DNA from 2 places in the Laceyella sacchari genome. Region 2 is predicted to be linked to the other one. Evidence: a T-box and tRNA genes for the amino acid it is inferred to sense, from the RefSeq annotation. Region 2 holds a T-box; the other holds one or more tRNA genes.

Region 1 (15,428 bases), 260 kb from region 2:
TGGTTAGAACAATCTTGGTATGTAAACTGATCCGTTTGGTCGCTCGATAATGAAGCAATTCTAAAATGACAACAAACCCGATCCCACCCAAAATAACAAGGGAGGAAACAACCAGGTTCATCCACGGATCTGCAACATAATGGGTGATGCTACTGAACGGTTCCTTTTCTCCAAACAAATCAAACCCGGCACTATTAAATGAAGAAATGGAATGAAAAAGAGAGAAATAAAGTCCTTTTTCCAATCCGAATTCGGGAACAAACCGCACACTCAACAATACAAATCCGATTCCTTCAATAATGAAGGTAATTTTGAGGACTTTCAACACGAGGTTGACTACCCCTTGCATGTTGAACTGGTTGAATGTCTCCCGCAACACCAACCGCTCCCGAAATCCGATTTTTTTGCCCACAAGATATGCGAAAAACGTGCCGAACGTCATAAAGCCCAATCCGCCCACTTGAATGAGCAATAAGATGACTACTTCGCCAAAGGTGTTAAACGTTGTTGCTGTGTCAACCACCACTAGCCCCGTCACGCATACAGCCGAGGTGGTTGTGAACAACGCATCAATAAACGGCAATCCCTGTCCGGATTCTGTAGCCATCGGCAAAGATAACAAACACGCCCCGATCAAAATCGTCACAGCAAATCCGAGCACCAAAATTTGTGTCGAAGTGAGCCTGCTTTGCAATAATTGTTTTTGGTCCATATTTGCACATCCACCAATCTCTAATCAATCAGATCGTTTGCCTGCGGATTTGTTGAAAACATTTGGTTTCGATTATAATGAAGACATGCCATCGAAACAAGGGTATGAAACCGAACACTGGAAGTGATGCAAATGAGCAAGAAACATATACGCGTGGTGGTCGGCATGTCCGGCGGCGTGGATTCGTCCGTAACCGCCTGGTTGCTAAAAGAGCAAGGCTATGAAGTGATCGGGCTGTTCATGAAAAACTGGGATGACACCGACGAATTCGGCCATTGCACAGCCACGGAAGACTTCGAAGATGTGCGCCGCGTTTGCGCACAGATTGGCATTCCCTATTACTCTGTCAACTTCGAAAAGGAATACGAACAAAAAGTGTTTCAGTATTTCCTTGATGAATACAAAAAAGGCAGAACCCCCAATCCGGACATCATGTGCAACCGGGAGATCAAGTTTGGCGAGTTCTTAAACAAAGCGAAACAACTGGGGGCCGATTTCATTGCAACGGGCCATTACGCACAAATCATCGAGAAAAACGGAGAAAAATACCTTGCCCGTGGCGCAGACCCCAATAAAGACCAAACCTATTTCTTGTACGCCGTCAACAAACCACAATTGTTGCAGGCCATGTTCCCCATTGGGCACATGCAGAAACAGGAGGTGCGTGAGATCGCGCAAAAAGTCGGTTTGGCCACAGCCAAAAAGAAAGACAGCACCGGCATCTGTTTCATCGGCGAACGGAATTTCCGTGAATTCCTCAGCCACTATCTGCCTGCACAACCTGGAGAGATCCTTACCCTGGATGGGGAAGTGAAAGGGCGGCACGATGGCTTGATGTATTATACGTTGGGTCAACGTCAAGGATTGGGGATCGGTGGAAGCGGAACAGGCGAACCCTGGTTTGTCGTGAAAAAGGACATTGAAAAGAACATTCTCTATGTGGCGCAAGGCCATGACCATGAAGCGCTGTACTCCGGTGGACTCATCGCCACCGATATCAATTGGTTAGGCCAAGGCGACACTCCAAACGAGCCTTTTACATGCACCGCTAAATTCCGCTACCGTCAAAAAGACCAACCGGTGCGCGTACTTCCGCAACCGGACGGCACCTTCCGCGTGGAATTCGTCGAACGGCAACGGGCAGTCACCCCAGGGCAATCTGTAGTTTTCTATGATGAGGAAATTTGTTTAGGTGGGGGCATTATTGACAGCACCTTTTAACATAAAATAGCATTGGGCGGTTTTCTTGAGCGGCCACAGGCTGATTCAAGAAAGCCGCACCTTATTTTTACGATGCCTCTCTCGACATCGTTCAGCAAACTTCTTTTACTCTGTTTCTTTGGGCTGTCAACATGTTTCCGTTTTATGGCACAACCGAAAACGGGACTTTAGTCTACTATTCAAATATTGGAAAATAGAGTAGCATTAAGTCGAGTTTCATAGTATAAAGGGGGATTGTAGCATTGAAGGACAAAGCGTATTTACCCACCCCTGAGTTTGACACAGATGACCTGTCTCCCGAAGAATACAGCACGCAAATCAAACGAAAAACCATTGCTCTGATTGGTGCTGGCATTGCTTGTTCCGTCTTTTCCTACGCCATTTTCACCAACTCTACTGGCTCTATTTCAACTGACAACAACGGAGTCACCGCTAAGCAAACGAAACGGCCCACGCCAGAAACGGAACAAAAACTGAACAGGTCAAACCAGTCCATATCCACCGCTACAAAAGCGAATGCATCGGACAATGGCCATCAACCCAGTAACCCGGCAAAACATCTTCCTGTCACGGTTGACGGAGATGCCAGCCCAACCCCAAATGCGGTTCACTCTGACCAATCTCCGAACAAACCCTCTCCCATCGGGAATGACGACAACCGGGACCCGCTTAACATTTTTCACGCCTCCTCAAATGTAGTGGCCAGCGCGACGCCTTCATATGAAAAAAACCCTTCACCAAGTTCAGACATACATAATAAACCTTCAAAGACAACCGTTGTACAGAAGGAAAACCCACAGCAAAATACGCCCACATGCGATCTGGCCTGCGAAGCGACAAGATCTACCAAAAATAAGTTGACAGAAATATTACGAGATTTAACCAATTGAAGCCAATAAAAAAAGTAGCTGACTTTTTTTCAAAGCCGGCTACTTTTTATATGGCGTGCCCTGGAAGATTCGAACTCCCGACCTTCTGATCCGTAGTCAGACGCTCTATCCAGCTGAGCTAAGGGCACATATGCGATTGGTGCGGACGAAGGGACTTGAACCCCCACAGCCTTGCGGCCACAAGAACCTGAATCTTGCGCGTCTGCCAATTCCGCCACGTCCGCAAACTTCATATGGAGGCGGCACCCGGACTCGAACCGGGGGTAAAGGTTTTGCAGACCTCTGCCTTACCACTTGGCTATGCCGCCATGAAAATTGGCAGGGGCGGTAGGAATCGAACCCACACTGGAGGTTTTGGAGACCTCTGTTCTACCACTAAACTACGCCCCTGTATGGTGCTGGTGAGAGGACTTGAACCCCCAACCTACTGATTACAAGTCAGTTGCTCTACCAATTGAGCTACACCAGCGTGGTGGCTCGGGACGGAATCGAACCGCCGACACGAGGATTTTCAGTCCTCTGCTCTACCGACTGAGCTACCGAGCCACATTTAATTATTATAACATAGACAACCGCATTTGTCAAAAATGGCGGAGAGAGAGGGATTCGAACCCTCGAGGCGAGTTTTGCCCGCCTACACGATTTCCAATCGTGCTCCTTCGGCCAGCTCGGACATCTCTCCGTGTTGTGAAGTGAAGTTTTCGTTTTCGTCAGCTCATCTCGCTGACAAAATATATATTACACTGGTTCATTCATGTTGTCAACGGGAATTTTAATTTAATTCTATTCTGAATTTATTTGGTTGCCACTCCCGCATGCTTGAATATTCCCTCACTGGTCAACCCCAATACTCCGCCATCGAACGAAGATATGATTTAACTTCCTTTCCGCAACCGATTGCTATCAGCTTTATGGGAGTGCGGTCATCAACACTGCTTTTAACAGTGCATGAATAAAACTGAACCCAATTGCCAATCCGCTTAACATCATCCCCACGCTCGCCAAGTTCCCTTTTTCTGATCTTCTACCCCTCAGCCCCAGCACCAATCCGACCACTCCACACACAATCCCGACCAGGGCAAACACAAAGGCTGAAAAAAAGCCGACGATACCCAACACCAATGCAATCTGCGCTTCTTTGTTTCGCTGTGGCATTCTTCCCAAATTGGTTTGAATTTGCGTTGGTTCCATCAAATCCCTCCAACCCGCATGTTAATGTTAGTTTATTCATCAGGTAGCAGATATTCCCTCTCTCTTTATTCTTTTCATTTTCCTTCTATCGCAAACCCCTTTTTATAAATTTTTCCCTGTCCCCCCTTCATTTCATGTGGCGGATTGATAAAAAAAGCAATTGATGGCAGTTTTTACCTTTATGTATGGCTGGAACGCGATTTTTGGTAAGCAAGTCCAATAGTGGTCTCTTTTTGCGCTTGTTGTGTCTTCTTGTGAGCCGTTTTCTTATCATCTGCTGTTACGTTCTCTTCAAGGTAGTTGAGTGCCCTGACACTTTTACTCTTGGCCCGAAGCCCGTCGCAACTAAATCCAAATTGCAACGGAACCTCTTTGTTGAGAGAATCCTTTGTAATTCCTTTTGCTTTCCCTGGCTTGAAAAATGCCACAAATCCATTGTCCTCGACTTTTCCATTGTCGGGATGCTTATACTCCGTCACAATGCCTCTTACCGTCCGCAACTGATTTCCCCCAGCTTCATCAAGCATCCGATGATGAACCAATGACTGCAAGCCTTCTCCTACTCCAAACCATTCAAAACAGAAGGTCTTGTAGGGGGACTTATCCGCTGCTTTGGCACAAGCTTCAATTAATCTCTTCGCCCTGCTTTTTTCAAGCTTATTCCTTCCATCTCTTTCAAGACCATGTGGACATAATGATAATAAAGAGCCTGCACCTGATTGGTTCTGCTACTCCAAGCGGACAAATATTCAATTGCATCATCAAGCGTCATATTGGGATAATGGCATGCCGCTTGTAACCATAAATAAATGCTTTTCTCATTGTCCGGCTCTTCCATGGGATTGTCTCTCAGCAATTCTTGTGCCGGTTTTGATAAAATCCTTGTATTTCTCTCTTTCAAGCGAACGATTTGCCGACGGATCATTGGTTTGCTAGAGATCGACGGCAATAGTTTTGTATCAAGATGTTCAAATCCATGTACAGTTTCTTCAAATCACTTTCACAATGCGTGTATAGGGGTTGGTTTCCTCTTCAATATGGGTTTGTTTCACGCTTTCAAAAAGGCATTTAGCCAAATCCAGACAAGCCAAAAACCATTGGTTATTTGGACGCTTAAAAAATTCTTGTGTGAGTCCTGATTTTAACCACATCGTCAATCATATGGATGATCATCTCAACATGGGAGATAGAGTTACATGCAACAAGTTGTTGTGGTCGCGGGATCGTTTAAACCAACTCCCCACATGGTTCGCCAACGCTTTTACTTCCTCCAACTCTTCCCCGAAAGAAGCTTGGGCTGCTTTGTGTACTTCGTTTTCAGTGCATTTAGCTTATCTTATGTACAACCCTTTGATGTGATAAAGCAGGGAGTCCACTCTACCTTGCTGCTCCGATGTTTCAATCGCCTTGTCTGCCGCAGTGTTCTCTTCACCATATAAGTGAACCAATTTTCGCAGAATGTCCCCCTGCCACTTGACATCTTTGGTCTCGGTAATCAATCAAGCAAACTTCTTCTCCCATCTCTTTATTGTTTCGGAGGATAAACAAATCGAACAAAATTTCCATGATATATTCTTTGATATCCTTATGCACCACTTCAAAGTGCTCTTCAAACAAACGAAGCCGTTACGGAGACAAGGTGACGCTTTTGTTTCTCTTTTCAGGAACCTGCACGCCTCCTTCTTTCACGTCATTAAGTGTAGAAATAGAAAGATTTTCGGCAATGTCAGATACGGAGATCAGAATATGCGCAGCTTTTTCTTCATTCACCATTTTTCACGCCTCCATCATCGGCTTCAATTTGGTGTCCCGTTTCACCGCAAAAATAAACTGCACACGATTCCCTTGTAACTCCATTTGTGCATACAAAAAAGCCTTAAGCTTGATTGCTTAAGGCTTTTTTGTATGGCCTGGCAACGACCTACTCTCCCAGGGCTTAAGCCCAAGTACCATCGGCGCTGGAGGGCTTAACTTCCGTGTTCGGTATGGGAACGGGTGGATCCCCTCCGCCATCATCACCAGACGTTATGTTGTTGTTCAAGATGTGAACCACACCCTGAAAATTAGATTGGAATAAAGCGAGTTGCAAGATGAAGAGATGAAGTAGGATAAGCCCTCGACCGATTCGTATCCGTCAGCTAAACGCATTGCTGCGCTTACACCTCGGACCGATCAACCTCGTCATCTACAAGGGGTCTTACTTCCACAGGGGAATGGGAAATCTCATCTTGAGGGGGGCTTCGCGCTTAGATGCTTTCAGCGCTTATCCCGTCCGCACTTGGCTACCCAGCGGTGCTCCTGGCGGAACAACTGGTACACCAGAGGTGCGTCCATCCCGGTCCTCTCGTACTAAGGACAGCTCCTCTCAAATTTCCTACGCCCACGACAGATAGGGACCGAACTGTCTCACGACGTTCTGAACCCAGCTCGCGTACCGCTTTAATGGGCGAACAGCCCAACCCTTGGGACCTACTACAGCCCCAGGATGCGATGAGCCGACATCGAGGTGCCAAACCTCCCCGTCGATGTGGACTCTTGGGGGAGATAAGCCTGTTATCCCCGGGGTAGCTTTTATCCGTTGAGCGATGGCCCTTCCACTCGGAACCACCGGATCACTAAGTCCGACTTTCGTCCCTGCTCGACTTGTAGGTCTCGCAGTCAAGCTCCCTTCTGCCTTTGCACTCTGGAGCGCGATTTCCGACCGCGCTGAGGGAACCTTAGAGCGCCTCCGTTACTTTTTAGGAGGCGACCGCCCCAGTCAAACTGCCCACCTGACACGGTCCTCCCGCCGGGTGACGGCGGCGAGTTAGAACCCCGATACGACCAGAGTGGTATCCCACCGGCGTCTCCACCGAAGCTGGCGCTCCGGCTTCTCAGACTCCCACCTATCCTGTACAAGTCGTACCTAGATTCAATATCAGGCTACAGTAAAGCTCCACGGGGTCTTTCCGTCTTGTCGCGGGTAGCCAGCATCTTCACTGGCAGTACAATTTCACCGGGTCTCTCGTTGAGACAGCGTCCAGATCGTTACGCCTTTCGTGCGGGTCGGAACTTACCCGACAAGGAATTTCGCTACCTTAGGACCGTTATAGTTACGGCCGCCGTTTACTGGGGCTTCGGTTCAGAGCTTCGCTTGCGCTAACCCTTCCCCTTAACCTTCCAGCACCGGGCAGGCGTCAGCCCCTATACATCGCCTTGCGGCTTAGCAGAGACCTGTGTTTTTGCTAAACAGTCGCCTGGACCTCTTCACTGCGGCCCCCTCGGGCTTTCACCCTACCGGGGCACCCCTTCTCCCGAAGTTACGGGGTCATTTTGCCGAGTTCCTTAACGAGAGTTTTCCCGAGCACCTTAGGATTCTCTCCTCGCCTACCTGTGTCGGTTTGCGGTACGGGCACCTATTTTCTCCTAGAGGCTTTTCTTGGCAGTGTGAGATCAGGAACTTCGGTACTGATAATTTCCCTCGCCATCACAGCCCAGCCTGTAGAAAGGACGGATTTGCCTATCCTTTCGGCCTCACTGCTTGGACGCGCACTTCCAGTCGCGCGATTCCCTACCCTCCTGCGTCCCCCCATCGTACAAACGAAAATAGGTGGTACAGGAATATCAACCTGTTGTCCATCGCCTACGCCTTTCGGCCTCAGCTTAGGTCCCGACTAACCCTGAGCGGACGAACCTTCCTCAGGAAACCTTAGGCTTACGGTGGAGGGGATTCTCACCCCTCTTTTCGCTACTCATACCGGCATTCTCACTTCCAAGCGCTCCACCACTTCTCACGAAGCAGCTTCGCTGCTGCTTGGAACGCTCCCCTACCATGCCACCGCATTCACTCCAGCTTCCACACATCGTTTCGCTATGGCATTTAGCCGAAAAGATGTTTTCGGCAAATGTCCTTCGCCGACGATCATGAAAGACAGAGTGAATGTGGCGGCATCCACAGCTTCGGTGAATCGTTTAGCCCCGTTACATTTTCGGCGCAGAGTCACTTGACCAGTGAGCTATTACGCACTCTTTGAATGGTGGCTGCTTCTAAGCCAACATCCTGGTTGTCTGGGCAACTCCACATCCTTTGCCACTTAACGATTACTTGGGGACCTTAGCTGGTGGTCTGGGCTGTTTCCCTCTTGACTACGGATCTTAGCACTCGCAGTCTGACTCCCGGACATGAGTCGATGGCATTCGGAGTTTAACTGAGTTCGGTAACCCTGTGGGGGCCCCTAGCCCAATCAGTGCTCTACCTCCATGACTCTTGATCCGAGGCTAGCCCTAAAGCTATTTCGGGGAGAACCAGCTATCTCCGGGTTCGATTGGCATTTCACCCCTACCCACACCTCATCCTATGGTTTTTCAACACCAACAGGTTCGGACCTCCATTCCGTGTTACCGGAACTTCATCCTGGACATGGGTAGATCACCCGGTTTCGGGTCAACGACTACGTACTGAAGCGCCCTATTCAGACTCGCTTTCGCTACGGCTCCAGCTTTTCACCTTAACCTTGCACGCAACCGTTACTCGCCGGTTCATTCTACAAAAGGCACGCCGTCATCCCTCAAGGGGACTCCGACTGGTTGTAAGCACACGGTTTCAGGTTCTCTTTCACTCCCCTCCCGGGGTGCTTTTCACCTTTCCCTCACGGTACTGGTTCACTATCGGTCGCTAGGGAGTATTTAGCCTTGGGAGGTGGTCCTCCCAGCTTCCCACGGGGTTTCACGTGTCCCGCGGTACTCAGGATCCGTCTCGGAGGGAAACGAATTTCGGTTACAGGGCTGTTACCTTATATTGCCGGCCTTTCCAGGACCAGTTCACCTATTCGCTCCCTTTGTGACTCCGTGTGAGACGTCCTACAACCCCGATGGCACAAGGCCATCGGTTTGGGCTGTTCCCGTTTCGCTCGCCGCTACTCAGGGAATCGCGTTTGCTTTCTCTTCCTCAGGGTACTTAGATGTTTCAGTTCCCCTGGTCTGCCCCCGACCACCCTATGGATTCAGGTGGCGGTACCAGCTCTTCAAGCTGGTGGGTTGCCCCATTCGGAAATCTCCGGATCAAAGCTTACTTACAGCTCCCCGAAGCTTATCGGAGTTCGTCCCGTCCTTCATCGGCTCCTAGCGCCAAGGCATCCACCGTGTGCCCTTAGTAGCTTAACCTACCAGGTTTATCCGGCATATCGCTATGCCGCTCGGTATCTCCTCGGTGATTTGCAACATCGACGATCTAAGAAGGATCTCCTTCTTAACCTCGTTGCTTTATTCCATATCTAATTTTCAAGGTGCGTCTCTCTTTGTTATCACCGCGTCGCGGCGACAAGTAATAATGTACCACGGTTCAAAAATAAATGCAACCCTTTTTTATAAATTTTTTCTCGGTACAAAGCAATGGGACTTTCGCAATCTCACTCCGTCACCAAGTATACTCTGCGCATGATAAAAGCCACAACCTTTGAAACAGAAAAGGCTGTGGCCCATCCACCAGTCTGAACCGCGCTTATAAGTTATTCACCACACTATTGGCTCCACCACTTTCGAGAAGTCTACCTCTTCCTCCTCCGCCTCTTCTCCTTCTTCTACATACCAAAATAACGGATTCTCCCCGGTTCAACCAAATTGTTCGGGTGGACCCGCTTCCACGTCCACAGGTGATATTTGCGGAGCTGTTTCCACATCGGATTCTCACCATCTCCCCACGCTGCAATCCAACGATTCTTGGACGGAACCTCAACCGGCCACATCTTACAATAGCGATTTCGCCACGGCGCAAACGAATGTTAAACTCCTCTCTCCGGTTTGGACGCAAAAGAATTTGACTCACTTGGGAGTGTGTCAATTCAGATGTTCTGATCATTCCCCTTTGGCCTCCTTTTATATGCTCTACCTTACTCTATAAAAGGAAGCAGGAATTTGACTCCGCCATACGGCTAGTTTAATGGAGAAAACTTAAAATGGGTCACAGCAAAAACACTATCAGACAAACCGGCCATCCACTCCAAGTCAGGGGCGTCTCTCTCCCTGCAAATAGCGCTTGTCTTTCATAAACAGCCTCCAAAAAATGATAAATCCGGGCAACAAAATAGCCAACCCCATTGTAAACACTTTTAGCAACGAATAAAAAGTGTTGATTTGTGTGAACGCCTCGTTAACAGTCAAATACGGATAAATGATATATGGCAAATGTGCCGCTCCATAAGCAAAAGTGGCGATAGCATATTGGATGGCAATGGCGATGACCGCCACTCTCGGCCGGCCCACTTTTCCCTCTGGCGTCTTCCACCATAGCGCCAAGTACCCGATTAAAAATGCAAGAATCGACCACACATACCAAACCTTAAATTCTTGCAGGCGCTTCAACAACCAAAACGCTTCCGGTTCCAATGTGTACAGCGTGAAGACAGCCACCAACAACGTGATCGGCCCGAACACAATCGCATGTTTGCGGTATGCGGCGTATGCTTCCTCATCCCCCGATTCCCTCGAGTAGTCTGCCAAAAAGAGCGCCGCCAAGAACAATTCTGAAGTCAAACCAAACAGGATATACAGATAAACCGACGGGCTGGTTAGCAGTTTGTCAAACAAAAGCAGCTCCCGCCCATCTGCTCTATGGACAAAACCGCCTTGCGTGACAGGCAGCGCACTGATCAACAAGGCGGGGATGAACAGCGCGGTAATCCCGGACACCGCTTGGAGCAACCGCTGATATCCTTCTACATAATAAGCGAAGACCATAAAGGAACTGCGAATGGTGATCAATAGCAAAATGACGCTGACCGGAACAATCAAAACGTTGCCTAGCATATAGGCCGCGCGGGGAAAAAAGCCAACACCCATGACCACCAATAAAACCAAGATAGTGTTGGTCACTTCCCATGTCGGCGATAAGAATCGATTGGCGATTTTGCCTGCTTGCGTTTGTTGGTTTCCGTAGACCATCGCCCAAAAACTGGCGCCAAAATCAATGGAGCCCGCCATGCTGTAGATATAAAGTACAACCCAAACAGCAAGAATGGCGACAGAGGGTTCAATGGGTTGAACCATGGGCATTCACTCCTAACTCTCGGTTAAGCCGATGTAAATCTTGTACCAAGGGATGGCGACGGAAATAGCGGGTCATTACTACAGCTACGATTGTGGCCAAGAAAAGATAGACCAAGGTGAAAAGAACAAACAACACGCCCAAATTTTCCGCTTTGGTAGCTGCTTCGGCTGTAGTTTGAATGCCATAAATGGTCCATGGCTGTCGGCCACTGCAACTAAAAATCCAACCGAATTCAATGGCGATCATGGACAACGGACCCGCCGCGACCAAACATCGTAGTAACCACTCCGGCCAATTCTGTCCGCCGCGTTTCCCACGCCAATAAACAAACAATCCCAGTGCGGCCAACACCAGCAACAACATGCCTAATCCCACCATCACATTGAACAGGGTGTGCGTATAAGCTGGCGGCCATGTCTCACGCGGAAAATCATTTAATCCCTTCACTTCCGTATCAAAACGGTCGCCCGCCAACACGCTCAGCATGTAAGGAATCTCTACTCCATAACGGATTTCTTTTTTTTGATAATCGACATACCCACCCACAGCCAACGGCGCATAGCGTTGGGTTTCAAACAACCCCTCGGCTGCGGCCAACTTTTCCGGGCTATAACGGTGCAAATTTTGTGCTGAACCATGTCCAGACATAGCCGTAAGAAAAGAGAAAATGAAGGCGACGACAAGTGACAAGAGCAACGCCTTGTGGTGAACGCTCCGCTCCTCTTCTTTCCTGTTTTTTAACAAACGATACGCAGCGACCGACACCACGACAAAGGCCCCGGTCATCAGGGCACTAACCACGACATGATAAGCGCTACCGAAAAAGCTGGGGTTAAAAAATGCTTTCCACGGATTGACGTCCGTAATCGTACCGTCCGCTCGCATGGTAAAACCGGCGGGTGTGTTCATCCATGTATTGGCTGACGTGATTAACACAGCCGAAGCGGTGGCTCCCAATGCAACCAGGAACACGGAGACCACTCGAAACGCCGGGGGCAAACGATCAGCTGCATACACATAGATAGATAAAGCCAATGCCTCCAGGAAAAAGGCGAAAATCTCCACCTGAAACGGCACTGAGATAACCTGACCCACAATTTTCATAAATCCGGGCCATAACAAGCTGAGCTGCACGGCTACGATGGTTCCGCTGGGAATAGCCACGCCCAACAAAATGGCGACCGATTTGGTCCAGCGTTTGGCCATGACACTGTAATGAATATCTTTTTTCCACCAATAAAGAAATTCGCTGAGAAACACCATTGCCGAAATCCCGATCCCCAGTGTGGCGAAAATGATGTGAAATGCCAGGGATGTCCCAAAAAAAGCGCGCGCCAGCGTAACTGTATCCATTGACACAACCGCCCTTTCTGCCAAATAATGTAACCTTATTCTTGGCAGTCCGCTCATTTTTATACAAAAGCGGATGGCAGTCCATGTCCTTTCTGATAAAGTTGACTGGCGCGCCTTGGGACGACCGCATTGCCTCGAATGCGCGAATCGACAACTCATTATGCATGCAAAAAACACCGCCTTGGCAGCTAAGGCGATGTCCTCACGATAACCAATTCGATTGTCATATCAGCTCTTGCAACAACCGTCCGGGGTCTTTCGTAAACGTTTCAAGTGTCTGGGTGAACCGGATGGCATCAGCCCCATCAATCACTCGATGGTCAAAGCTCAATGAAATGTTCATCCGCCAGCCTACAGTCAATTGCCCCTCTTTCACAACCGGTTTTTGTTCAATCGGATGAAGCGCCAAAATCGCCACTTCCGGAGGATTAATAATAGGAGTGGCCCAAGTCCCTCCAAGCGCCCCTGCATTGCTGATCGTGAAAGTGCTCCCTTTCATCTGCTCCGGTAACAGCTTCCCTGCCCGCGCCGCTTGAGTCAATTCATCAAGCTCCCGCGCCAATTGCTCCATCGTTTTCCGTTCGACCTGCCGCAATACGGGAACCAACAACCCTTTGGGCGTATCGGCCGCAATCCCCAAATGAACGGTATGGTACTGCCGAACCATTTGCGTCTCTTCTATAAAGTGGGCGTTAAATTGAGGATGGCGCTTTAGGGTGTGCGCGACCAACTTGCTGATGATTGCTAGATAGGAAAGGCGAGGTGAACCCTCTTCTCTCTCTGCCATGCGGCGCTGGCGCCACTCTACCAATCCATCCACCGCCAATTCGGCGAAGTGCGTCGCATGCGGCTTGCGAGTCACAGAAAACAGCAAGCGCTCCGCGATCACCTTTCGCACCGGGGACAAGCCGGTTTCGCTCCACTCGCCGGTTTCCGTTGGGGTCGGCATAATAGTTGGTGGCACCATCAACGAACTCTCCGCCTGCGCCACCTGCACGCTTGATTGTTCGCCGTGCATAGCAGCATGGTTGCGCACATCCGCGGCAGTAATCCTCCCATGGGCTCCCGTCCCTTTAACTTCAGTCAGATCAACACCCAGCTCACGGGCAAGCCGGCGTGTCGAAGGAGCAGCCAACACGCGCTTTTTCTTTTGCGGTACGGGTGGCGATGCGTTGGAGTGGGAATCATTCGGTTGGTGCGGAACTTCCTTCGGTTCCTGTTCTCGCCCCGCTTCCGTCCCGATCACATACAGCACCTCACCGACAGGGACGACATCGCCTTCTTTCCATTTCAATTCCGCCATTTTGCCGCTTGCGGGTGCCGGCAATTCTACCACAGCTTTGTCAGTCTGAACTTCTATGACAGGTTGGTTTTCTTCCACTTCGTCTCCTTGTTTGACCAGCCAGCGGACCACCTCGGCTTCAGCCACACCTTCACCGATGTCCGGCAAGCGAAAGGCTAACGACATCCAAGCTCCCTCCTTCTATTCAAACGCCAACACTTGTTCAATCGCTTGGGAAACACGTTTCACATCAGGGCGGAATGCATCTTCCAACGCATACATCGGCACCGGAACATCATAGCCTGTCACCCGCGCAACAGGAGCTTCCAGATAGAGAAAGGCCTGTTCATTGATTAAAGCGGTCAATTCCGCTCCCAGACCCGCCGTTTTCGGTGCCTCGTGCACGATCACTACCCGGCCCGTCTTTTTGACGGATTCAATGATGGTTTCTTCATCCAGCGGATACAAGGAACGCAGATCAATCACGTCACAGGAGACACCTTGTCTTTCCCACTGTTGAGCCGCTTCGGAAGCGACTGGCACCATCGCACCCCAGGCGATCACGGTGAGCTCATCACCTTCGCGCACTTTGCGTGCTTTGCCCAGCGGCACTTCAAACCACCCCTCGGGCACTTCTTCCCGCACCGACCGATACAGCCTCATCGGTTCCAAATAAATGACCGGATCTGGATCGTTGATCGCCGCCAGCAATAACCCTTTGGCATCTCTCGGAGTGGCAGGAGTCACCACTTTCAATCCCGGAATATGAACAAAGAGGCTCTCTGTAGAATCGCAATGCAATTCCGGAGCGCGAATCCCACCGCCATACGGAGCGCGAATCACCAACGAAGCCGGATGGGTTCCTTGCGTGCGGGTACGAAGCCGAGCGGCATGTGTGATGATTTGTTCAACCCCTGGATAGATAAAACTCAGAAACTGGATTTCAGCCACTGGTTTTAGACCGTTGATGGCCATGCCGATCGATGTGCCGACAATACCCGCTTCAGCCAATGGCGTATCAATGACACGATCATCGCCAAAAGTTTCCCATAGCCCTTCTGTTGCTCGGAACACTCCGCCGTTGCGACCCACATCTTCGCCAAGCACAATCACCCGTGGATCATTCTCCAAGGCCACCCGCAATGCATCGTTGATCGCCTGCACCAATGTTAATTGCTTCATCCCACTTGCCCACCGCCTTGCTCACATTGTTGCCGTTGCCGTCGTTCGTTGGGACCCATCTGGGCGTAAACATGCTCAAACAAATGGGTTGCTGGGGGCGGGGTAGCCGATTCCGCCTCACGAATGCCCAAGTCGATGCGCTCTTTACATTCTGCCTCCCAGGCCAACTCGTCCGCATCGGACAACAACCCTTCCGCTTTGAGCAACCGTACATAACGCTGGAGCGGATCTTTTTGCTCAACCCATTCTTTCACTTCAGCTTCAGGTCGATATCGTTTGGCATCATCTGCCGTGGTATGGGAACCTTTGCGGTATGTGACCGCTTCGATGAGCGTCGGCCCACCCCCCGTTTTCGCTTTCGCCACGGCTTGCCGCATCGCGTCATATACGGCCAAAACATCATTGCCATCCACACGGACGCCTTCAAATGCATAGGCTGCCGTTTTTTCTGCTACGGTTTCGGTCGCTGATTGCCTGGAGAAAGGAACGCTGATGGCATACCCATTGTTTTGACAAAACAAGATGACTGGCACTTGAAACACACCGGCAAAATTGCATCCCTCATGAAAATCC
Region 2 (15,428 bases):
AGTTTACTTTCTTTATGGCACCGAGCGCTTTTTAATTGAAGAAGCGCTGTCGGGGTTGCGTGCGCATGTGATGCCCGAGAAAGATGAGTTTGGTAATGCGGTTACATTGGATTTGGAAGAAACGCCGATTCAGATGTTGGTTCAGGAGGCGGAGACGCTTCCTTTTTTTGGTGAACGCCGCTTTATCGTGGGCAAAAACGCGCAGTTTTTAACCGCCAGCAAAGGAAAAAGCGGTGTCTCCCATGATTCGGACGCACTGATCCATTATTTAAAAAATCCGTTGGAAACCAGCGTGGTGGTGCTCACCCTGCACGGTGACCATTTGGACAAGCGTAAGAAGGTAGTGAAGGAATTGTTGGCCGGCGCGCGTACGGCGCAATTTGACTCGCTCAAAGGCAAAGAGGCTGCGGAATGGGTTGTGCGCCAGTTGCGCGAGCGACAGGTGCGGATCGACGCCGATGCGCTGAAAGAACTGCTTGTCTTGGTGGGAAATGATTTGCACCTCTTGCATCAAGAATGCGAGAAATTGGCCACGTTTGTGGGTGAGAACGGAGTCGTCACCCCAAAGATCGTATCGGAATTGGTTCCGCGCACGTTGGAGCAGGATGTGTTCAAACTGACAGAGAAAATCGCGGAACGAAAGTTGGAAGACGCCTTTCATATCTGGCATGATTTGCTGTTCCAGAAAGAAGAACCCGTGCGAATCTTGGCGCTGGTCATTCGTCAATTCCGCCTGATGTTTCAAGTGAAGACGTTGGCGGGAAAAGGGATGAGTGAACGTGAGATGGCGCAACAGCTGAAAGTGCACCCCTATCCGGTGAAATTGGCTTCGCGCCAAGCGAGGGCTTTCAGTGAAAAGCAGTTGCGTTCTTTGCTAGCGATGGCCATTGCGGCTGACCAGGAGATCAAATCGGGAAAAGTGGACAAGGAATTGGCTGTCGAACGATTGCTGTTCCGATTGCATATGTCCGCTTGAAAGGAGCAATCAATGATGCAAGACCAACAACGACAAGCTTTGCGCAAACGGCAATGGCTGTATCTCAACGGACTGCTTGTTGCCGTGTTACTTTTGTTGGGACTGTTGCTGGCGTTCAATGTCACCGCCCCGCAGTTTTTCTTAGTGGTGGGGTTGCTCTTTTTGGTGACGCCTGTCAGCATCTGGGTGTTTAAAGAAAGCAACCCCTTGTTGCGAGCGCTCCCCGGCATGGGAGAATTGTCACAATATGAACATGAGAAGCTGGGGGAAAGCTGGGGGAATTATCAGTTCTCCACTGCTTTGTTGCAAACGGCCTGTAGTTTGTTTTTCTTTGTACAGGCCTTCATCCGCGAAGGAGGGGCCCCATTTCGCGAAGGGATACCGATTTGGTATTTCATTGTCGTTCCGGTGATCATACTTTTGATTATCAACTTAAACCATCGCTCGCACATTAAGCGGATGGATGGGAAGACGCCGGAACAACTGCATACTTACGCTGAAGAAAAAAAGTTATTTTCCACTGTGTTTGCATCCGTGACCTTGGTGATGACATTGATCGGCACCTGTGTGGTCATGTTATTAAGTTGATGTTAAATACAAAAAGCCCGGCTCGCTATTTGCAAGCCGGGCTTTTTACGAATCAATCCTGTTCTTCTTCAACAGGGTGTTTCATGATACGGCGGGTGGCTTCATAAGCGGAGGTGAAGGAAAGCTCGGACAGTTGCCCTTTTCCTTGACACCAGTCACCTGCAAAATAAGCGTTGGCCAGGCTGTGGAATTTGACCGGCATCAGCCGTTGGTCATCAATGCATTTGATTTCCTGTACCGTCGCTTTTTTGGACACGCGTTTAGCTACAAGACGGTCGCGCCAGCCGGGGAAGTGCTTGTCATAAATGGATTCGATGATGGCTACTTTCTCATCGGCTTTGTTTTGGGCGATCTCCTCATCATTCAGATAGGCGACAGCTTGCATCAATTGTCCGCCCTCAGGTACACAGGTCGTGTCATAGTATGAAATGTCTGTGATGAATACCTTTTGCGCTTTTTGATAAATGTAAGTAAACGGGCTGGAAATCCGTTCGGAAAGGCCGACGTCGTACACGACCACACTGGTGGGGGAGTAACGAACATATTCTTCGAAATACTTTTGCAAAGGCGTTTCCGCAAACAATTGGCTACATTCTTTGGGCGGTATGCAGAATAGATAATGATCTGCGGTGTACACCGTGTCTTCTTTGCCGTAGATGGCTGTGATTTCCTTGCCGTCCAAGTCGATCCGGCTCACTTTTTCTTTGGTGATGATGCGTCCGCCGTTTTTTTCGATGATGTCGGCGAAAGCCTGCACGATCGCTTGCCAACCGCCGCCGATGTAAGAAACGGCCCGTTGGGTCGCGAACAGGCGCCGGTAGTAATCGAAAAACAACGTCGAAGGAATGCGTTCCGGTTCATTGGTGAAAAAGTTGGATGAAGCGATGGTCAAAAGCAAATCGCGGACTTGTGGCGTTTCTTTTTGTAAATACTCACCAATAGGGATGCCTTCTTCCCCGCGATTGATGGAGGACATTGTTTTGAACACTTCATAAGCAAACCGCAATTTGTTTTGTGAATCCAGCACTTTGGTACGGTAAAGCCCTTCCAATGTTGCCGGCATCGGCGTTGTATACGATCCCATGTCATAAAAGGCTTTGGATGGGGAAAAATCTTTCCAATCGACATTCAATCCAATTTCATGTTCAAATTTGCGCAAAATGGACTTGTCGCGGGCGTAAATGGCATGCGCTCCAAAGTTGAAATTAAATCCTTTCAACGGAATGGTAATCGCCCGGCCACCCAATTTGGGCGCTTTTTCCAACAAGGTCACATCGTATCCATTGTGTGCGAGCCGAGCGGCGGCGCTTAAGCCGGCCAAACCTCCACCCACCACAATCGCTTTTTCAGACACGTAGAAACACTCTCCTCCAGTAAACGGTTACAAAGCGGAAAAAATTGAGATATCGATCACTTTCCTATTTTATCAAGTTTAAAACACTTAGAGTAGGCTTTTATTTGAGTTCGGAAATTTCTTGCTAGTGCGTTTGATTTCCGGTCCGGAAGGGATGTTGATAAGGATGTGAAGAAGGGGTACATTAGGGCGTGATGGATAAACAAATGGAGTTATATGGAAGACAAGGGAAGGGATACGATGAAGAGAAAATTGGTGAGTGCTTGTTTTGCCGGTATCCATTGCCGGTATGATGGCAAGCACAATCGGGTGGAGCAGATTCAGGAACTCATTAAGCGGGGGGAGGCGGTGCCCGTCTGTCCTGAGCAGCTCGGCGGGTTGTCCACTCCACGCAAACCAGCGGAAATCGTTGGTGGTGATGGGCATGATGTGTTGGATGGAAAGGCAAAAGTGGTCACCGTGGACGGAGAAGATGTGACCGAAGCGTTTGTGCGGGGAGCTTATGAGGCGTTACGCGTAGCCCAAATGCTGGGGGTGGAGGAGGCAATCTTGAAAGAGAAAAGCCCCTCATGCGGCAATTGCATCGTATATGACGGCACCTTTCAAGGCGTGAAGAAAGCAGGACAAGGAGTGACAGCGGCATTGCTTAAGCGCCACGGGATTAACGTCGTGTCTGAGGAGGAGTGGAAACAAGAGTCATAAGCAAGCTTTAATGGAAAACGCGTCCCGCGACATTATGGCGTCTTGCAAAAAAAATGGGCCCCCCGAAGAAGGAGGGCTTACCTTGTCAGGCTGTGGGCGAGGGGACGTTTTTCTGCCCAAGCTGTTCTTTGATCTTTTTATATTGGAACAGCATGGCGACGCGCCACGGCAACAACATGCCAAAGGCGAGAATGAAGAAAACGCCGCCTGTCTGGAAGATGCTGATATGATGTTCGATGTAGTTGTGCAAGGCGAGGCGCACCACAAACAATCCGCTCAAAATGACGACGAAGGCGCGAGACTGCTTCAGGTAGATGTCGTCCCCTTTAATTTCAAATGCGGATGTTTTGATGAGTGGCAACGAGAAGAACAAGGCTCCTGCCAAAAAGGACAGGATCGCCCACGAGAGAGGGATGCGGCATTCTGGAAACACGAACATCAGGAAACCGGTGCTCATCCCCAGGGGCGGTATGATGATTTTTTTTGCTGAGGTCGGCTTTTTGGAAGCTCTCAACCGCATGATAAAAAAAGTTGAAGCCATGGCGAACCCAATGATCGGCGCGATGGTTGTGAGTTGAATCGGTAAAATTTGTCCCATATCCGTCCCTCCTGATTCTAGAAAAAAACTAGCACATTCCCGGCCCTTTGTAAATAAGGGCTCGCTTGACTTTTTGGCAATATTGAAGCAAAATGAATATCATTAAGTATCCTATGCGAATGGGAAAATTTTCATACTGGCACAACGGCGATGATAAAGGAGAGTAGTATAGGAGCGGCCGCATAAGAGAGTTGGCGGGAGGTGCGAGCCAACCGGTCCCCCATATGAATGGGCTTTGGAGCCGTTTTCCTGAACGCGGGGGCATATGATAGATTCCGTCAGTAAGGAAATCCGGGTTATTCCGTTATGAATGAATGAGGTGTGCCCGAAGTATATGTTTTTCGGGCAAATAAGGGTGGTACCGCGAGTTCAAGCTCGTCCCTTACGGGGGCGGGCTTTTTTATTTTCTCAAAAGGAGTGTGTCAAGATGGAACGCGTATTATCAGGCATCCAACCGACTGGCGCCGTGACCCTGGGGAACTATATCGGGGCGATGCAACGGTTTGTCCAAATGCAGGAGGAGGCCGACTGTTATTTCTGTGTGGTGAATATGCACGCCCTCACCATTCCGCAAGACCCCGAATTGCTGAAGCAAAGAACCATTGATTTGGTGGCTATTTATCTGGCGACCGGGCTTGATCCGGCCAAGTCCACCATATTTGTCCAATCTCAGGTTCCAGCCCATGCAGAAGCGGCTTGGTTGTTGCAATGCGTTGCCCGCGTCGGCGAACTGAATCGGATGGTGCAATTTAAAGAGAAGGGCAAAGGGTCCGAATCCGTTTTGGCTGGACTTTACACCTATCCCGTTCTGATGGCGGCTGACATTTTGCTTTACAACCCCAAGCGGGTGCCGGTCGGTGAAGACCAAAAACAACACTTGGAATTAACGCGCGAAATTGCTGAGCGTTTCAACCGTGATTACGCGGAGATTTTCACGTTGCCCGAACCGTACATCGGCGAAGTGGGTGCCCGGATTATGGGGCTGGACAATCCGACCAAAAAGATGAGCAAAAGCGCCGATAGTGAGTTCAACTATATCACACTGCTGGATGAACCGAAGAAGATTGAGAAAAAGCTGAAGCGCGCCGTAACCGATTCAGAGAATGTCATCCGCTTCGATCCGGTTGCGAAGCCAGGTATCAGCAACTTGCTCAACATTTACAGTAGCCTGTCAGGCAAGTCGATCAAAGAATTAGAGAAACAGTATGAAGGATTGGGGTATGGTCAGTTTAAGAAGGATCTGATTGAAGTGACGATCGATCATCTCGCGCCGATCCAGTCGCGTTTCCATGAAATCCGCAATTCTGGCGAAGTGGAGCAAGTGCTAAAACAAGGCCGGGAGAAGGCGGCGGCGGTGGCTGATGAAACATTGAAACGCATCAAAGACGCCATGGGCATAATCTAAATGAAAAGATCTCGTCCCAAAACCTGGGGCGAGATCTTTTTAAATAAAAGCGACCCAACAAAGCGGGTCGTTCATAAGCTGCATTACGCTTGCAATGCTTGCAGTTTTTTTACGAGGCGGGATTTTTTGCGAGCCGCAGCGTTCTTATGGATCAGGCCTTTGGTTACGGCTTTGTCCAAAGTGCGAGCAGCCTCTTTGTACAGAACGGTTGCTTTTTCGTTGTCTTGTTGTTCAACGGCAACCAAGAACTTTTTCACAGCCGTACGCATAGCAGACTTTTGGGAAGCGTTGCGCTGACGGCGAATTTCGTTGGTTTTAGCGCGTTTGATTGCGGACTTAATGTTAGCCAATACATTCACCTCCTGTGGGATTCTGATCTCCGCATCCCATTTATGCAACATGCAATATTCTAGCATGAGCTATGGCAAAAAGCAATAACACAAGCCAGAGGAATAAATAAATCAACAAAAAGCAAACTATTAGCGGATTGTCGGGGAGGTGTCCCGAACAAAGGTGGCATCCACCCATGGATGCAACGGGGAGGAAGATTCATTCATGAACGCAGAGCGCACTGAACACCAAATCGATTTGTCTGGCTACTCCATCCGCACAGACCTTGCACGGGAAGCGCATCAGATGGCGGTAGATGAGCGGGGGGGCACAAGCGACATCCCCGGCGTACGGATTGAAGAGAACACCGAAGAAGGCATCACCACCAGCTGGATCTGGATCGATGACCAAGCGGGCAGTGAAGCGATCGGCAAAGTGCCTGGCACTTATCTGACGTTGGAAGTGCCGGCACTAAGAAGCAGAGATTCCATGCTGGAAAAACGCGTAAGTGAACACTTTGCCCAGCAATTCAGCCGTTTTTTGGATGAAGTTGGCATTGGCCTTGACGACTCCGGCCTGATCGTCGGCCTCGGCAACTGGAATGTCACGGCTGATGCCCTCGGGCCGCTTGTGGTCAAACACACCCTCGTCACCCGCCACCTGTTTGAGCTGGCGCCAGAATCTGTCGCTGAAGGGTATCGGCCGATCAGCGCACTCTCGCCGGGCGTGCTGGGCATCACGGGGATCGAGACGAGCGAGATCGTGCGCGGCGTGGTGGAAAAGACGAAACCGGACTTCGTCATCGCCTTTGATTCATTGGCGTCAAGAGCGCTCAGCCGCGTGAACACCACCATCCAAGTAGCTGACACCGGTATTCATCCTGGCTCAGGGGTGGGCAACAAGCGCAAAGCACTCACCAAAGAAACACTGGGTGTACCGGTGATTGCGATTGGAGTTCCGACAGTTATAATATTGCTGGTATGGAAACGATCCATTTATTCAAAAGGATTGCTAGGACGTTTCCTGTTCCCATCAAAAAACAGGTGTTAATAAAAGTTGGTTGAGTTGTTCAGTCAGAGGGATTTTAAAAACTAGTGACAGTTTACTTTGACATCATATAAATGCATTATATCAAGATGAAAAACTTAAAACTGATAAGTCTTTTATTGATTATGGGCCTGGCAAGGAGGTGCCGGGCTTTATTTTTTCAAATCGTTTTGATGGTACTTTTACATAATAGAGTATAAATTGCTTAAAATAGGATAAAATATATAATCTGTTTATAAAAAAAATAAATTAAAAGATAGATAAAAATAATTGATTTATTATTTATAACTTATTAAATTATATATTGTAGTTGTGACTATTTTGTGTCACGAAACAACTAGCATGTGAAGAAAGAAGGGATATGTTTGCAATTTTTTTATGCTGAACGATACGCGCGAATTCGTAGCATTGTATCGATTACCATTGCATTGACATTGATCTTCACTCTCTGGCCACAAGCAACATTTGATGTATTGGCTGCTCCCGCACCCAAGCCAGTTGAATTGGAACACATGCGGACTGCCACTTCCAAAACTTATATATCTCCAGACAAAAAGACATATACTTTGGAAGAATATTTGGAACCTATTCATTATAAAAAGGGTGATAAATGGGTAGAAATCGATAACGAGATAAAAGAGATAAAAGAAGTCAAATTAAAAAAAGCGGACGCTGTAGATGATGCTGAACTTTCCCTCACAAATGGAGGAAACCAATTTCAAGTGGGGTTTGCTCCACGTAGCCGGGGCAAGAAAGTCGTTCGTTTGCAATTGGGACAAGCCCACATCGATTTCGGGTTGGTTGATGGTGCCAATGTAGCTGCGAAAAAAGATAAGAACAAAGTGACATATCCCTCGGTTTATCCATATACGGATCTGAGCTATTATGTCACCAATACAGGTTTTAAAGAAGCCTGGGTGTTGCAAAAATATACTGGACAGTCTACTTATACATTATCTTTAAAAACGAAAAATGTGGATGTCAAACAAGAGAAAGACGGTTCTCTTTCATTTTTGGACAACAAGGGTAACACGGTGTTTGCCATCCCTCGACCTTTTATGGTGGATGCCAATGATGAGCAATCCTTTGGTGCCAGATATGAATTGCGTGAGGAGAAAAACCAAACATTTATAGATTTGAAAGTGGATACCGCTTGGTTAAAGGATGAAAAGCGGGCATATCCAGTAGTGATCGATCCATCTGTTTCGGTGCAAGGTGCACTTAAGACATACGATGCCACAGTCACAAATTCCACTAATGGTAAAAATGTTAACTTTGGCACTTCTTCTTATTTGCTCACAGGAACCTATACTGATCCGACTTATGGTACGGGAGAATATCGTTCGTATCTCAAGTTCGCATTATCTCCATTATTGAGTGGGGCTAATATTTCTTCAGCGACGCTTACATTGCATCAATACGCAACCACTCATGCAGAGCAAGTCAATGTTTATCAAGTCAACTCGGATTGGAACTCAACTGATATCAAGGGAAGCAACCAACCGTCATCTGGTACAACACCTATCTCCACGAAATCGGTTGGAGCTGTGGGAGCTTATGATTTTGATATCACTTCACTAACAAAACAATGGTATGCAGGCACCAGCTCCAACTATGGTGTGATGTTACGCCTGAATTCGGAAAGCAATAACCGAAAAGGATTTCGTTCCAGTGACTATCTCGACCCTGATCCAAACAACTCGCAAAAGCCCAAGCTGACCATTACTTATACCATTGATCCGATAGGTGTAGAAAGTTTCTGGACGACGGCTGCCTCTAATGTGAATACTTATAACGGTAACTATTATTTGCAAGATACGGATGTCAGTATCAGTGGCCGCGGTCCAAGTTTGTCAGTGGAACGAGCTTATAACAGCCGTTCAAACAAAAGTGGTATTTTTGGCTATGGTTGGATTTCCAATCTAGAACAAAGTCTATCCATGGATTCCGATGGTCCTGTTGCTTATACTGATGCCGATGGCACCACACATACGTTTATACCGGAATATGGATCGGGCGGAGTATCAACGGGTACGTATAAAGCGCCTGATGGAGTCAACTTGGAATTAGTGAAAAACAGTAACGGTACCTTTACCCTGATAACATCGGATCAGACAAAATACAATTTCAACTCAGCCAAAAAGTTGGTCTCGATTTTTGATAGCAACAATAACACGACAACGATCGCTTATACCGATAACCTGCCCACGTCCATTACTGATGCGTCAGGTAGACAAATCACACTGGCTTATGATACCAACAACCGAGTCAGCAAAGTGACTGATCCAGCGAACCGCTCAGTGGAGTACACCTATGACGCGAACGGCAATTTGACTGGCATCACACACAAGGATGCAACAGGTTCGGTGGTGTCAACAGAGGCATATGGCTATGACGATAACCACAACCTTACATCGATTACTGATCCAAACAACCATACGAAAACAATCAGTTATGACACGGACAGTGACCGGGTGAATACTGTATCTTATCCCATCACAGTAAATGGTGCGAAACAAACGGCGAAAACAACATTTAGTTATGATGCAGTCAATAACACCACCACCGTCATTGATCCAAAAGGAACGAAAACGATTTATACCCATAACACGTATGGAAATGTGATCCAAACAACGCAAGATCCGACTGGTTTCAATATTAAGAACACGTTTGATTATGACGACAAAAACCAATTGATCAGCCACAAAGACGGCAACGCCAACGCAACTGACAGCACGGGTACTTACAATTATACGTATGATGAGAAAGGAAATCTGACTAGCACCAGTACGCCACTCAACAACACGAGTAGCACCACTTATGACAGCAAGAACAATCCGGTGACGGAAACAGATGCCAACGGCAACACCACAACCAACGAATATGATGATAAAAACAATTTGACGGCCTCTACTGATCCAGTCGAAAAATCAACTGCGACCAAATACAATGCCTATGGCAACGTCTTGTCGGAAACATCGGCGATGAGCCCTGGCAATAACTTGGCTATCAATGGGAGTTTTGAGCTGGATCGCAACAGTGACAATTGGCCGGACAATTGGAGCAAAGTGCCGAGTGGATCCGTTAATATCTCTTGGGATAGTACAGGCCTTACAACAGATGGCATCACCTTGGGGAATAAAAGCATCAAAATTTCCAATGTCTCTGGGGCTACGGCCATTGCCAGTGATAAAGTTGCTTACGATCCCAATAAAACCTATGTACTGAGCGGATATGTAAAAACGAGTGGCGCACAGGGACGAGGTAGCATCTATGCGTTTGCGTTCAACTCCAAAACTGGAGCGTCCACAGCCATCGCCGGTGCTGGCATTACAGGCACGCAAGAAGCGACCCGCATCCACTTGTCTCTCGATCCGGGAACATTGACAGGATATGACCAGTTGCAAATACGCGGGTATATCAGCGGAATCAATGGCCAATATGGAGGAACGTATTGGTTTGATGGCTTGCAAATCGAAGAAGGGCATTACGGAGCATATAACGTATTGGAAAACAGCGACTTTGAACGAGATATCGATCCCGCTGGCGACAAAATTCCAGATCGTTGGTATTTGCAAGGAGACACAGCGGCAGGGGACGGCCTAGATGCCACAGAAACATATAGTGGTGTACGTTCAGTCAAATTGGTTGGGGATTCAGCAAAATACAAAACGGTGTACCAAGATGTCAACTTAAAGGGTGGAGCGGGTTCGATCTTAACTGTATCTGGCTTTTCCAAAACGGAAAATCCGAACCCAAATGGCATTTACGGATACATTATCAATACCTATGATTCCAGTGTGGGAACTGATGTAGTGGAGAAGTTTACATTTAACTTTGATCGCTCAAAGTCTCACGATTGGCAACATATTGCCAGTGAGATAAAAACGACCAAATCCTTCGATCGAATCAGGGTGTACTATGAGTACAGCAATCAAACGGGAACAGCTTGGTTTGATACCGCCAAAGTGGTACCAGATGCCATTACCACCTACCATGGCTATGACAGCAACAACAACTATGAAACGTCAACTACCGATCCTGAGCAACGGGTCACACAACGCAGTTATGATACGGTTGGCAACACGACCAGTGAAAAGGTTGGATTGGACACGACGAAGTTCACTTACGATGCGCTGGATCGCCTGACTAAGGTGACCGATGCGAAAAATCACACCACCGAATACCAATACGATGCGGCGGGCAACAAAACCAAGGTCATCAACGCCAAAAACAAAGAAACAACCTATACTTACAACGAATTAAATCAAATAAAAAGTGTTACCGACGCTAATAACAAAACGACAACGTATGACTACGATCTGAATGGAAACCAAACCAAGATCACATACCCGAACGGTAACAGTGTTTCGTATGGCTACGACAGTGTTAACCGACAAGACGTTATTTCCTACAATGGTACGCAAACATACACTTTTAACTATGATGCCAACAATAACCTCACCAAGGAAACCGATGTAGTTAGCGGCAAATCGACTGAATATGCCTATGATGCTGACAACCGCCTGAAACAAGTGAAAGAGCCAAATGGCAATCAAACGGATTATACCTATGACGCCAATGGAAACGTAACCCAACAAAAGCTGACCGCTGGATCTACAGTGATTACACAAGACTATGGGTATAATGGGAACAATCAACTAACCAAAATCACATCCAATGGTACCAACCAAGCATGGTTCAACTACAACGAGCAAGACCAAGTTGCTCGCCGTAAAACGGCTGACGGCAACATGACCTTCAACCGGTATAATGGCGCGGGAGATTTGATAGCACGCGACATTTTTGACAAAAACGGAAACCAGATTGACAGCTTTGTCTATACTTACAATAATAAAGGCAATATTACATCAGTCACATCCAAAGCGGGCACGACCTCGTATGTGTACGATGAACTTGATCAATTGACCAAAGAAACCCGTCCCGATGGCACGACTTATGAATACACCTATGATGCTGTGGGTAATCGTCTAACCAAAAAGGTAACGTCTCCAAGCGGAACGGTGACGACAACCACTTATACTTATGATGATGCAGATCAGCTTACTTCCGTCAACGGTACGACCTACACCTACGACACCAACGGCAACCTGCTAAGTGATGGCAACAAGACGTACGTCTATGACGTGGATAACCGATTGACCACTGTTAAAGACAGCGCAGGAAATACGATCGCTTCGTTCACCTATCGTGCGGATGGCATGCGGAAGACGATGACGACGGCATCGGGTACCATTACGTTCCATTATGATCAAAACAACAATGTGGCGTATGAAACAGATCAAAGTGGAGCGGTTGTAGCGAGCTACACCTATGGTTCAGAAAATGAACCTGTTAGCATGTTTCGTGGTGGAAAGACGTATTTCTATCAGTTGAACGGGCATGGGGATGTGGTAGCACTCACGGATCAAACAGGTGCTGTTGTAAACACTTATACCTATGATGCATTTGGAAACCTCGTCAACCAAACGGGTACGGTTGAAAATCCCTATACCTATGCCGGTTATCGGTATGATAAGGAAACGGGATTGTATTACTTGCAAAGCAGGTACTATAATCCAGAGACGGGAAGATTTTTGACGAGGGATACATTTGAGGGATTTGAAAAAGAACCACTGAGTCTGAATAAGTATACGTATGCAGAAAATAATCCTGTAAATAGCATAGATCCTACTGGACGATGGTCTTTTAAAAGATCATTAAAAAAGTTATTACATCGAGTTGTTTCTGCACTATTTAGTGATATGAGACAAAATACCCTTACAAACATTGCATTCTTATTTTTAGGAGGATTTGGTGCAGGGTTTAAGACATATAGAAAGTTAAGGTCTGAATTTCATCTGTTTGAAAAATATATTTTGCGAAGATCTTTCAAATCATTTCTTCGTGGAGCACTCGGAGGATATTTGCTTGGAAATGTAATAGGTACTGCCAGTAGAATAGCTTCTGCAGGAAACAAGCTATTTAATTACGAGGGCTGGTTTGATCGTACTCATGTAGGTAGATCGATTGATAAAGGTTTAACACGAGTAGAGCGGTATCTTCATAATCGAATTAACCGTTGGTAATATTGTAAGTTAATAATAAAGAGCTAGAAATAAATCTTTTTCTAGCTCTTTTCAAATGGAGGTTATATCATTGGGCTGGATCCGTTTATTTATCGGTGTTTTAGTAATTACTTGGCTTATTTATCAATGTTTTTTCAAAAAAATCCGTACCTTCAATGATATCTTAGAACGATCCCATAATTATGAGTTTCTTCTGCGAAATAAGAAATTAGCCATTCAAACATTGCAGGTGGGATTGAAACGAGATTTAAATGAGTTGGAACGAGCAGTATTAAATTACAATATAGGAAGGCTTTATTATGATACGGGGGAAATAGATCAGGCCATCGTTTATTTTGATAAAGCCTATCCTATTTTGATTCAAGCGGAAGGGATAAAGGTGAAAGATCAATTTATCAAAATCATAATAGCATATTTGGAAAAAGGTATGAATGACAAAGCAAATGAGGTTTATCAATATTGTATGAAACATTCTTTATCTAAACGAAGATATCAAAGACTGAGAAAGAAATATACGCAGTTATTTGAAGACCAAGGATGAAAAATGTGTAATGGGTGTCTTGTTGAACATCCCATGATTGTGCAGCTCAATCGGGCGTCAAAGTTAAATTGAACTCCTTTTTAATAAGGTGGTATGGTACAGTACTTGCCACCTTATTAAACAAAGGGGATTTAAGACGATGATCAATGAACTGAAATAGAAGTTTAATGATAACTATCGAAAGGTAATTCTGTTTCTTTTTTATTAATTATATTTTCATGTCATTTGTTTTGTTGTGTATATATTTTAATAGTATCGAATATGCGTTACTTTTATGCTTGATTAATGGGATAAATATTGTTTGGATTGAACATAAGTGGAAGGTAAACGTTAAACTAAAAGGGACGATCTATAGAAGGTTTGTAGATTATCCTTTATGTTTTAATTATATAATTATTTTCGTATTTTTAACTACAGAGTAACTACTATTTGGAGTCAACAACTAAGGGAGAAAAAGAAATTGAGTAGAAAAGAAAAAATAGAAGTAAATGTAAGTGCAATAGGATGTGTGCTAGTAGCAGGATTATTATTTATTTTAACGGATTATGTTCATGATGAGCTAAAGTCGTTATTACAAGTAGGGTTTGTTTGGGTGGTTCCATGGGTACCGTTTCTGGTTAAATTTTTATTTGCACAGAATAAAAAGGATTATTTATCGCGGAACAAAAAGTTGTTTTTAGGTTTTTTTATATTCGACTGTGTGCTTAGTGTTTTGGAGTATAAATATATGCCTATTTCATATTGATGCTCATGCAAAAAGGGATATGCTCTTTGAGTATATTCCTTTTCATTATAGGAAGGGGAATGAAGAGCGGGATATTCCCTATAGACGTAAATAAAGGTGATCAAGGGCTTAAGCCCGATTTCATGCAGCTTTGTTTAGAGATTCCGATTTTTACATCGATGTTAGTTGATATGTTTATGGACATGATGAAAACGATCTCCGAACATCGTTATGCTATTGCTATGCTTTATTTATTTTTATTTGTGGGAGGAATTTTGTTAAGTTCCATGGTTATTATTTGCGAAATAGTAGGTGTATCTAGATTGAAAAAAATCATTCATTCGTTTATTAACACTAAACAAGGGGATGAGACAAATGGGAGAAAGCCGTATACTTGAAGCTTTAAAGCGTTCGCTTTATAAAGGGATGATTGTTTCTGTTTATTCCGATCGGAATCAGCCGGGAAATTTCTCTGCTGGATTTATAGATGCGATCTCCGATGAGCAGTTTGTTATGAAACATGTAACTCCTGAGGGCACAAATGATGGTTATATCATAAGAAATCGAAGATGTCTTCAGAGTAGATGTTCATGGAGAGTATGAACAAAGGCTGAGACTACTGTACACGCTTCAAAAGCAGAGGCATGAGGATTTCTTAAACGGTGCCGTAACGGAACAATCTAATCTATTTGTAGAATCTCTCACCATTGCTCAAGCAAGAAATTTAATCGTAACCATTTGCATTGATGAAACTGAGAGCCAAGATGACATCACTGGATTTGTTAAAGAGATCAATACGGAAGAGGTTACGATTGCTCGCATTTCGTCAAATGGATCAAATGATGGAGAGTCCATTTTTTTAATTGAAGATATAACCAAAATGAATTGTGATACTACAGCGGAAAGATTGATTAAGCAATTGTACAATCATCAACATAAGTGCTGAAAATCAGTCAGGCTTAATGAACCCCTTACAAATCTTATAATGTGGATGTCATGTACAAAAGGGCACAATCAGATGGATTGTGCCCTTTGAAATAGAGTGGATATGGTGGATTATATTTTTGACAAAAC

The links. The T-box of region 2 lies ahead of trpS (tryptophan--tRNA ligase). A T-box ahead of a tRNA ligase gene usually reads a tRNA of that ligase, here a tRNA-Trp.
Region 1: it encodes a tRNA-Trp, which carries the amino acid that the T-box ahead of trpS (tryptophan--tRNA ligase) is inferred to sense. The anticodon was not compared.

Annotation. Positions count from the first base shown of each region.
Region 1 covers NZ_CP103866.1:2,738,131-2,753,558, forward strand. The annotation lists gene NYR52_RS13380 (TrkH family potassium uptake protein) at 1-712, opposite strand, end outside; gene mnmA (tRNA 2-thiouridine(34) synthase MnmA) at 839-1,933, shown strand; gene NYR52_RS13390 (hypothetical protein) at 2,176-2,823, shown strand; tRNA gene NYR52_RS13395 (tRNA-Arg) at 2,875-2,951, opposite strand; tRNA gene NYR52_RS13400 (tRNA-Leu) at 2,961-3,047, opposite strand; tRNA gene NYR52_RS13405 (tRNA-Cys) at 3,058-3,131, opposite strand; tRNA gene NYR52_RS13410 (tRNA-Trp) at 3,140-3,213, opposite strand; tRNA gene NYR52_RS13415 (tRNA-Thr) at 3,217-3,292, opposite strand; tRNA gene NYR52_RS13420 (tRNA-Phe) at 3,294-3,369, opposite strand; tRNA gene NYR52_RS13425 (tRNA-Ser) at 3,412-3,505, opposite strand; gene NYR52_RS13430 (DUF4190 domain-containing protein) at 3,733-4,014, opposite strand; gene NYR52_RS13435 (hypothetical protein) at 4,194-4,565, opposite strand; gene NYR52_RS13440 (hypothetical protein) at 4,643-4,852, opposite strand; gene NYR52_RS13445 (hypothetical protein) at 5,346-5,513, opposite strand; gene NYR52_RS13450 (hypothetical protein) at 5,641-5,787, opposite strand; rRNA gene rrf (5S ribosomal RNA) at 5,923-6,037, opposite strand; rRNA gene NYR52_RS13460 (23S ribosomal RNA) at 6,119-9,156, opposite strand; gene NYR52_RS13465 (cytochrome d ubiquinol oxidase subunit II) at 9,997-11,037, opposite strand; gene NYR52_RS13470 (cytochrome ubiquinol oxidase subunit I) at 11,021-12,391, opposite strand; gene NYR52_RS13475 (dihydrolipoamide acetyltransferase family protein) at 12,615-13,859, opposite strand; gene NYR52_RS13480 (alpha-ketoacid dehydrogenase subunit beta) at 13,875-14,855, opposite strand; gene pdhA (pyruvate dehydrogenase (acetyl-transferring) E1 component subunit alpha) at 14,852-15,428, opposite strand, start outside.
Region 2 covers NZ_CP103866.1:2,480,819-2,496,246, reverse strand. The annotation lists gene holA (DNA polymerase III subunit delta) at 1-976, shown strand, start outside; gene NYR52_RS12115 (hypothetical protein) at 989-1,564, shown strand; gene NYR52_RS12110 (phytoene desaturase family protein) at 1,617-2,918, opposite strand; gene NYR52_RS12105 (2-thiouracil desulfurase family protein) at 3,159-3,620, shown strand; gene NYR52_RS12100 (CcdC family protein) at 3,706-4,218, opposite strand; T-box leader at 4,360-4,604, shown strand; gene trpS (tryptophan--tRNA ligase) at 4,646-5,623, shown strand; gene rpsT (30S ribosomal protein S20) at 5,707-5,973, opposite strand; partial or broken gene gpr (GPR endopeptidase) at 6,179-6,922, shown strand; gene NYR52_RS12080 (DNRLRE domain-containing protein) at 7,366-13,089, shown strand; gene NYR52_RS12075 (tol-pal system YbgF family protein) at 13,160-13,630, shown strand; gene NYR52_RS12070 (hypothetical protein) at 14,091-14,375, shown strand; gene NYR52_RS12065 (hypothetical protein) at 14,435-14,752, shown strand.